DNA from 4 places in the Mesorhizobium sp. B2-1-8 genome. Region 2 is predicted to be linked to each of the others. Evidence: riboswitches for the same ligand, from Rfam matches in the RefSeq annotation. Region 2 holds a riboswitch; each other region holds the start of a gene.
What was found. Region 2 has a riboswitch for cobalamin ahead of FJ970_RS15940 (DUF1636 family protein). Riboswitches for the same ligand answer to the same signal wherever they lie in the genome.
Positions count from the first base shown of each region.

Region 1: linked by a shared signal. The riboswitch ahead of FJ970_RS16735 (CbtB domain-containing protein) and the one ahead of FJ970_RS15940 (DUF1636 family protein) in region 2 are both predicted to bind cobalamin.
Region 3: linked by a shared signal. The riboswitch ahead of bluB (5,6-dimethylbenzimidazole synthase) and the one ahead of FJ970_RS15940 (DUF1636 family protein) in region 2 are both predicted to bind cobalamin.
Region 4: linked by a shared signal. The riboswitch ahead of FJ970_RS01795 (aromatic ring-hydroxylating oxygenase subunit alpha) and the one ahead of FJ970_RS15940 (DUF1636 family protein) in region 2 are both predicted to bind cobalamin.

Region 1 covers NZ_CP083952.1:3,422,045-3,424,237, reverse strand. The annotation lists gene cobU (bifunctional adenosylcobinamide kinase/adenosylcobinamide-phosphate guanylyltransferase) at 1-145, opposite strand, end outside; gene FJ970_RS16740 (CbtA family protein) at 138-944, opposite strand; gene FJ970_RS16735 (CbtB domain-containing protein) at 960-1,139, opposite strand; cobalamin riboswitch at 1,175-1,374, opposite strand; gene FJ970_RS16730 (aromatic ring-hydroxylating oxygenase subunit alpha) at 1,518-2,193, shown strand, end outside.
Region 2 covers NZ_CP083952.1:3,250,270-3,252,462, reverse strand. The annotation lists gene FJ970_RS15945 (winged helix-turn-helix domain-containing protein) at 1-593, shown strand, start outside; cobalamin riboswitch at 623-830, shown strand; gene FJ970_RS15940 (DUF1636 family protein) at 868-1,296, shown strand; gene cobW (cobalamin biosynthesis protein CobW) at 1,298-2,193, shown strand, end outside.
Region 3 covers NZ_CP083952.1:5,387,314-5,389,506, forward strand. The annotation lists gene FJ970_RS26560 (histone deacetylase family protein) at 1-372, opposite strand, end outside; cobalamin riboswitch at 495-674, shown strand; partial or broken gene bluB (5,6-dimethylbenzimidazole synthase) at 846-1,352, shown strand; gene FJ970_RS26570 (hypothetical protein) at 1,520-2,193, opposite strand, start outside.
Region 4 covers NZ_CP083952.1:390,251-392,443, forward strand. The annotation lists gene FJ970_RS01785 (DUF680 domain-containing protein) at 1-138, opposite strand, end outside; gene FJ970_RS01790 (DUF680 domain-containing protein) at 210-407, opposite strand; cobalamin riboswitch at 901-1,103, shown strand; gene FJ970_RS01795 (aromatic ring-hydroxylating oxygenase subunit alpha) at 1,218-2,193, shown strand, end outside.

The DNA.
Region 1 (2,193 bases), 170 kb from region 2:
GCTCGCGCATCTCGTCGTCACAGGCTTGCGCCGTGGCGATATAGGCCCATGGCGAGGGCAATGCCGCCACCAGGGTTTCGGCGTGCGCGCTCTTGCCGGAGCGCGCGCCACCGATGATGAAGGTCAGCTTGCCGCGATCAGGCAAAGCTGTCGCGCAGGCTGGTCGCCGTGCCGGTGAAGCGTCTGCGCACCACGCCGACGACGGCGCCGAGCACCAGCCAGAACACCAGATTGGTCACCGTCACCGCCACCACGAACTGATGGTGCAGGCCTTCCGGGATCGGTGTTTCGAAACTGTCGGGCTGCGGCGCGCCGACGACATGCGGGGCGACGATCAGCAAGACGGCGAGGATGGTCAACGGCAGCGATCTGCGAAACACGATCAGACCAAGGCCGATGGCGGTCGCCGCCGCCGTTGCCGTCCACCAGATCTGACGCGGAAGAAGATCGGCCGCCGGCATTGCCGGCAGTTCCGGCTGCAGGCCGAGGCCAGGCGCCAGCGTGAACACGGCAAAGCCGGCCAGCCCCCAGAACACGCCCTGGCGCCAATTGCCGATGCCGCCGGCAAACTCGGAAACCGCGACCAGGACCAGCGCGAAACCGATGCCGGTGACGATATTGGCAACCACGCTGAAGGCGAAACGCTCGAAACCGTCGGCCGGCGCCCAGGCTTCGTCTTCCTCCGCCGGCGTCTTGGCTTCGACGGCTGCTGGCGCGGCAGAACTCATCGCATTCCCAGCGGGCGCGACCGTGCTTACGGCGCTGGTATCGGTTGCGGCGGGTGCCGCGCCATGGTCGTGGTGATGGCGGCCGCCGGCCTTTTCGTAGACCTCCGCCTTGAGGATCAGCGGCACTGTCGCATAGGCCTGGATGCAGGCGAGAACGACACCGGCCACGAGCCCCGCGATCGCCGCGACGAACACGACGTTGCGAAACAGATTCATGATGTCAGATCCTCGTCAGTGGCAGGGAAACGCCATCGAGTGGCGATAGTCGTGGGCGGCATTGTGGACCGCATCGATATGCGAGAAACCGACAAAGCCGACGACGAAGATGCCGAGCAGCGCCGCGAGCGCGAGCTGCATGAAGCGCGACTGCGAGGAGACGGAGGCGCCGAGGGAGACGGAAGCGGTAGTCATGTCTTGTCCTTTCGCCCTCCACCCGAGGGCATCGAAGTCAGTTTCCTGTCGCCGGCAGGTCTCCTGGCTCGCGGATAAGCGCCCTTCCCCACCTTCCCGAAGGAAAACCTTCAGTGGCATATGGAGAGGACTACCGCACACAGTTGCGGGGGCAGCCACGGCATTGGACAGGAATTCCTGTCCGCACCGCATTCCCTCTTGGCTCCAAAAAGGAACCGACGACGCTGATGACTATAGGGAAATTCGCCGCGCGCGGCAAACCAAATTCCGACAGCAGCCAGCGCAGGAGCGTCGTATCGGCAAAGCCGCTCCCATCCCGTCCTGATTGACAAACTCCATGGCCGGGTGTCGGCTGGCAACCCTCACAGGAAGCCAGCCATGCAGCCCGATGCCAGCGAGCGCGAGCCCTATAACGGCCTGACCCGAACCGAGCCGTCGCTGCCCTCATCGGCCTATTGGGATCAGGAGAACTATCAGCGTGATCTCGACGCCATCTGGTACAGAAATTGGCTGCTCGTCTGCCGCGAGGCCGACCTTGCCCGGCCTTTGGCATTCCGCACCTTCCGCGTCGGTACGCAGGAAATTCTTGTGTTGCGCGACGAGACCGGCGCGTTGCGTGCCTTCCACAACACGTGCCGGCATCGCGGCTCGCAGCTTTGCCAGGAAAGCGAAGGACGGCTGAAGGCGCGGCTGATCACCTGCCCGTATCATGCCTGGTCCTATTCGCTGCGCGGCGACCTTGTGCGCGTGCCATCGAAGTCGCTGCCTGACGGCTTCGACAAGGCCGATTATCCGCTTTACCGCGTTGCCCTCTCGGTGTGGCGGGGCTTCGTCTTCGTCAATCTTGCTGAAGATGCCGCCGGCTCGGCGCAGTCACCCTTCGACCCGGCCTCCGGCGACCTCGGCAACTGGCCGCTGGACACGCTGGTGTCGGGCCATGTGCTGCGCAAGGTCATGAACTGCAACTGGAAGATTTTCTGGGAAAACTTCAACGAATGCCTGCACTGCCCGGGCGTTCACAAGGACCTGTCGCGGCTTGTGCCGATCTATGGCC
Region 2 (2,193 bases):
CAGTACCAGCCGCCGAGGATGCGCATCGCGAATTGCTGCGCATCTCCGCCCGCGCCCATGGCGTGGCGACATCAGGCGACCTGCGCGATTATTTTCGACTCTCCCCCGCCGACATGAAAGGCCGCCTGGAGGAACTGGTCGAGACCGGCGAGTTGCTACCGGTGCGGGTCGAGGGCTGGGACAAGCCGGCATACCTTCATAGGGACGCGCGCTTGCCACGCAAGATCGACGCCCGCGCCCTGCTGGCGCCGTTCGATCCGGTCGTCTTCGAGCGCTCGCGCAGCGAGCGGCTGTTCGATTTCCGCTACCGCATCGAGATCTACACTCCCGCCGACAAGCGCCAATATGGCTACTACGTCCTGCCCTTCCTGCTCGGCGACAGGATCGTGGCGCGCGTCGACCTCAAAGCTGACCGGCCGGCAAGTGTCCTGCGTGTCCATGCCGCTTACGCCGAGCCCGGCGCACCGCCCGAAACCACCGCTCAGCTCTCCGAGGAATTGAAGCAGATGCAGGGCTGGCTTGGCCTCGAACGCATCGAAGTGACGCCCGCCGGCGATCTAGGCCCGGCGCTGTCCGACATCGCGGTGTCGTAAGCTCGCGTTGACACCGCTGCCCGCAAGAGCCTAAATCCAATCCAGACGGTCTCCTCTCGGCAAAGGGAGGGGCCAAGAGGGAATGCGGTGCGGGATTGAAAATCCCAAATCCGCGGCTGTCCCCGCAACTGTGAGCGAAGAGCCAAGGCCGAAAGCCACTGGGATTGTCCCGGGAAGGCGGCTACCCAAGGCGATGACCCGCGAGCCAGGAGACCTGCCGTCTGGAATGCAAGAATCCGATCGCCCGGCGGGTTTTCCGGGCAAGGAGCCTGATTTGGATCGCGACAGCAGTTTTTCGGCTGAAACAACGGACATTTCGTCCGGCGGGGATGATTCCCTGGCCGGCATCACTGTCATCGTCTGCGCCTCCTGTCGCGACGAGACCGGCTCCGATGCTCATCCCCGGGCCGGCGAACTTTTGGCTGAAGATACGCGCCAAGCCGCCTCGGGCGACAACATCCGCATCCGCACCGTCGAATGCCTCGGCAATTGCAAGCGCCGGCTGAGCGCCGCAATCCTGCGCGACGGATGCTGGAGCTATGTGTTTGGCGATCTGACCCCGACCAGCGGTGCCGATCTCGTCACCGGCGCGAAACTCTTCGCCACCTCCAGCGACGGCCTCATTCCCTGGCGGGGCAGGCCCGATAGCCTCAAACGCGGCCTCGTTGCCCGCATCCCTCCCCTCGACATGCTGAAAGACTGATATGACCGCATCCGTTTCCCGCGTTCCCTGCACCGTCGTCACCGGCTTCCTCGGCGCCGGCAAGACGACCCTTGTCCGCCATCTCCTGGAAAACGCCGGCGGCAAACGGATTGCCATCATCGTCAACGAGTTCGGCGACATCGGCATCGACGGCGAAATCCTCAAGGGCTGCGGCATCGACACCTGCCCCGAGGAAAACATCGTCGAACTGGCCAATGGCTGCATCTGCTGCACCGTCGCCGACGATTTCGTGCCGGCGCTCGACCAGATCCTGTCCCTGACGCCGAAGGTCGACCATATCCTGATCGAAACCTCGGGCCTCGCTCTGCCCAAGCCGCTGGTCCAGGCTTTCCAGTGGCCGTCGGTGAAGAGCCGCGTGACCGTCGATGGCGTCATCGCCGTGGTCGACGGTCCCGCACTTGCCGAAGGCCGGGTTGCCAACGACATGGAAGCCCTGCGGGCGCAGCGCGCCGGGGATGAAAGCCTCGACCATGATGATCCGGTCGAGGAAGTGTTCGAGGACCAGATCGCCTGCGCCGATCTGATCATCCTGTCGAAGAGCGACCTGATGGACGCCGACGGCTCGGCCCGCGCTAACAGCATCATCGGCAAACACGCCGCCCGCGCCGTGAAGATCGTGCCGACGTCTCATGGCAAGGTCGATCCCTCGGTGCTGCTCGGCCTCGGGCTCGCCGTCGAGGACGATATCGAGAACCGCAAATCCCATCACGACGGCGCATTCGACCACGAGCATGACGACTTCGACACGTTCATCGTCGACATTCCCTCGATCGCCAATCCCGACGAGCTGGCAAAGCGCGTCGCCGCGGCCGCCGAACAGGAGAACGTGTTGCGGGTGAAAGGCTTCGTCGAGGTCGGCGGCAAGCCGATGCGGCT
Region 3 (2,193 bases), 2.1 Mb from region 2:
GTGCCCAGGTGGCCGGGCGGCGACGAAGACATTGTCGGCGCGGCCCGCAAAGACGTCGTCGACGGCGGCGTTGGCGGCGCCGATCGCCGTGGTCGCGGCCTGCCAGCTCTTCGGGCTGGCGGTGGTGTCGGCATCGATGCGGGCAATGCCTTCGTCGGGGATGGCGGCGCGGACACGCGCGACGAAATCGGCGGGATGCGCGTAAAGGATGGTCGCCTCGTCGCCTTGCGGTGCCTCGACACGGTCGAGCGCGGCGAAAGCTTCGTCGTCGAGCACGCGTTCGATGGCGCGCAGGCGGTCGGGCCGCTCGGGGTGACCGGGCGGGGTGATGTGTTCGAGAAAGATCGGGTGCGTGTAGAGACGAGTGGCCATGTCCCCCTATCTAGTGCCCCGGCGCGGCGATGGCCATGCGTTGCGGCCTGATCGCTGGGGAAAATCGAACCTGCGTCCATTCATGTCGCTGCGGGCATTGGCGTCGCCGGCCATTCGGCGTAAGACTGCCGCTACTGCCTGGTGCCCGCGAAAGCGGGAGAATCGGGAACACGGTTTGATACCGTGGCGTGCCCAACGCTGTGAGGGGGACTGCGCCGGTAAGTGCCACTGTCGATGACGGGAAGGCACCGGACGTGGGTTGATCCCGAGCCAGAAGACCGGCCTGGCAGGCATCGTCATCCGCATGGTCAGGCGGATGACGTCAGAGCGACGTGCGTTCTCTTGGACGCACAAAGTACGCTCTGAAAATTTGAACTGCTGCAATCGCAAGGGGACAAGCGATGCCGGAAGATATGACCGCTGCAATGGGCGATGGATTCGACCAGATTGCGCGCGACGCGGTTTACCGCGCCATGTTCACGCGGCGCGACGTGCGTAGCCATTTTACATCGGAGACGATCGACGACGAGGTGCTGGCGCGGCTGCTGCTTGCCGCCCATCACGCGCCGTCGGTCGGCTTCATGCAGCCCTGGAATTTCATCGTCATTCGCGATGCCGCGCGACGGGGGGAGGTGCGCGACCTGTTCTTGGCCGCCCGCGAACAGGAACTGCCGGCAATCGAGGCAGACCGGCGGGCGCTCTACCGCAAGCTCAAGCTCGAAGGCATTTGCGAAAGCGCGCTCAACATCTGCATCACCTGCGACCGCGAGCGTTCGAAAGGCTCGCCGCTGGGACGCTGGCACAATCCGGAAATGGATCTCTACAGCACGGTCTGCGCGGTGCAGAATTTCTGGCTGGCGGCACGCGCCGAGGGCGTTGGCGTCGGCTGGGTCAGCATCATCGAGACGCAAGCGCTGAAAAGCCTTCTATCTATCCCCGAGCACGTGACGCCGATCGCCTATCTCTGCGTTGGCCGTGTTTCCGAGTTCGCGCCCAAACCCGACCTCGAAACGCATGGCTGGGGCCGACGGCTGCCGCTGCCCGACCTGATCATGAGCGAGACGTTTTGCGGCCAGGGTGAGGCGTCGCTCAAATCCACGGTGGCCCGCCTCAACACCGTAGCCGCTGCGCCGGCAAACCTCGCCGATCAGCGCGTCGCGCCGGCCGTACCCCAGCGCGAACCGTCGAAGGTGGAGAGCGCCTTGTCCTTGAGTTCCCGGAACTTTGACGAGGCTTCGGCGAGCCGGGCGTCCCAGGCGGCATCGGGGACCTGGCCCTCGATGGTCTTGAAATAGACCTGCATCAGGCAGGCAATGGCGAACGGCTCGATGAAGGCCGCCTTGAAAGCCCAGGCAAAGACGATGGCCAGAACGAAGGCCCAACCGGCGAGCTGACCGGGCATGACGTAAAGAATAGTGGCTGCCGGCGCCAGCATCAGCAGGAAGATGACAAAGGAGACGCCCCACATGATGACCGCCAGCCAGACCGCGTTCCTGACCATTGTCTTGCCGTTCTGGGCGTAGAGCACGACGCCTTGCCGCGCCGTCTCGAACGGCGAGGACGAATTGATGCGGATGTTGTAGCCGAGAATGATCTCGTCGACATAGGTGAGCGACAGGCGGATCACCGTGTTGATGAACGAGACCAGGCCGCTCAGGCCCGGAATGGGCAGGAAGGCTGCGATGCCGCCGAGCAGGCCGGTGATGGCGCGGATGGCGCCCTTGACCAGTTGGTCGACGACGAAAAGGATGTTCGCCTCGGCAAAACGCTCGGTCACAACCTCTTTGGCGTAGGCGATCTGGTTCTGGCCATCGGGAACGT
Region 4 (2,193 bases), 2.9 Mb from region 2:
CTTGTCGACCGAAGCGGTGTACGAGTTGTCCACCGCGGCAGCAGGCTGGTTGGCACCGTTGGAGCCATAGTTGTCGCTGGCAAAAGCGCTGCCGGAAATAGCCAGAACGGCGGCGGCGGCAATAAGGATCTTGTTCATTTTAGACACTCCTGAATTTGTTGAATTCCACCGGACCGGCGGGCAAGCCCGCCATCCGTGCGGATAGGCCGTTAGCGACCGAAGAGGTTGCGATCGCTGCCCTGAGCAGGCGCCTGAGCAACCGGCTCCGACGTCTTGGTGGAGGTGGAAGCGGTGTACGAGCTGTCCACGGCTGATGCGGGCTGATTGGCACCGTAATTGTCGCTACCAGCGAAGGCGCTGCCGGAAATCGCCAGAAGGGCGGCGGCAGTGAGAACAATCTTTTTCATTTTGGGTACTCCAGTATTTTCCCGTCCGTCTAGCGGCGTGTCTTGGGATTAAAATCGCGTCGTTCGGACAGCTCCGATGTGGGAGAGCCCCGCGGCCGTTTCCAATCACGAAGTTGTTCAGCGTGGACCATGACTCCACCACTTGAAATTGTACCAGGGCTTTCCACATCCGCTCTTTTTCTTCGTGATATCAATTGGTTATCTAAATCCAACGCCTCGATCATCAACTGTGTCGGAGGCTCGGCGTTCACACCCTCTTGCACGCACCGTCAACAGAAACGAACCGTTCGGTTCGATTTTAGACTCTGCTAATAGTCACTTTTTGAAACCGTTAACCTTCTCGCCCGCGGCAAAGGGGTCGAAAACGGTGCCGGCGCGTCTGGCGACGGAGGTCGATTCCAACGGCTACGACCCTGTCACGGCGATCCAGCGTGCGTGTCGCGCCGCATGGATGCGATGTCGCTTTCGTGCCGATGTCGCAAAGCCTGCCGTGATTAGATCAGGCATCTCAGGTGCCGCTGCGTGACGACGGAGCGGAGAATTGGGAAGCCGGTCAGATTCCGGCGCTGCCCCCGCAACGGTGGTGGAGTTCAAGTCGCAACGGGAGACCACTGGGCGAAGGCCTGGGAAGGTGTCGCGATGGTCCGCAAGGACAACTCCAGAGCCCGGAAACCAGCCCGAGATGGCCAGAACTCGACTGATCGCGGTGGGCGGTCAAGAGGCGGATGGTGTTTGTCCGGCTTTTTGCCGATCTGCGTCCAGTCCTTCCTCAATCACCACCAGTTCAGTCCTTGAAACTGAGGACAGGACATGGACGCGCGCAACGACATGCTGAGGCTCTTGAACAGCCGCAAACAAGGCTTTTCGCTGGAACAGCCCTTTTACACCGACCCGGACTACTTCAAGCTGGACATGGAGCTGATCTGGTATCGCGACTGGCTGTTCATCGGCCATGATTGCGAGTTGCCCAAGCCGGGCAGCTTCATCACCGTGCAGATCGGCGATTATCCGGTCGTGCTGGTGCGCGATCAGCAGGGCAAGATCAACGCCTTCCATAATTCCTGCCGCCATCGCGGCAGCCGCGTCTGCAACACCGACAAGGGCATGGCCGCCAAACTGGTCTGTCCCTATCACCAGTGGACCTACGAGCTCGACGGCCGGCTGCTGTTCGCCCGCCAGATGGCCGATGGGTTCGACAAGAGCCAGTTCGGGCTGAAGCCGGTCGCCTGCGAAAGCGTCGCCGGCTATGTCTTCATCTGCCTGGCCAAGGAGCCCGCCGACTTCGCGCCGATGCGGGCGATGATCGAGCCCTATCTGAAGCCGCACCGGCTCAGCGAGGCCAAGATCGCCTTCGAGAGCACGATCATCGAGAAGGGCAACTGGAAGCTGGTCTGGGAAAACAACCGCGAATGCTATCATTGTGCGGGCAATCATCCGGAGCTGTGCAAGACCTTCCCGGAAGCACCGACCGTGACCGGCGTGCAAGGGGCCGACAGCGATCCGGAGATGCTGGCGCACTGGGCGAAATGCGAGGCTGCTGGCCTACCCAGCAAATTCCGCATCGACCCGGCCGGGCAATACCGCGCCACCCGCGCGCCGCTGCTGCGCGATGCCCAGAGCTACACGATGACCGGCAAGCGGGCGGTGAAGAAGAACCTGTCCGACAGCGTTTCGGCCGACCGGATCGGCACGCTGATGCACTATCACTACCCGACAACCTGGAATCATATCCTCATCGACCATGCCGTCACCTTCCGCGTGCTGCCGGTCAGCGCCACGGAGACGG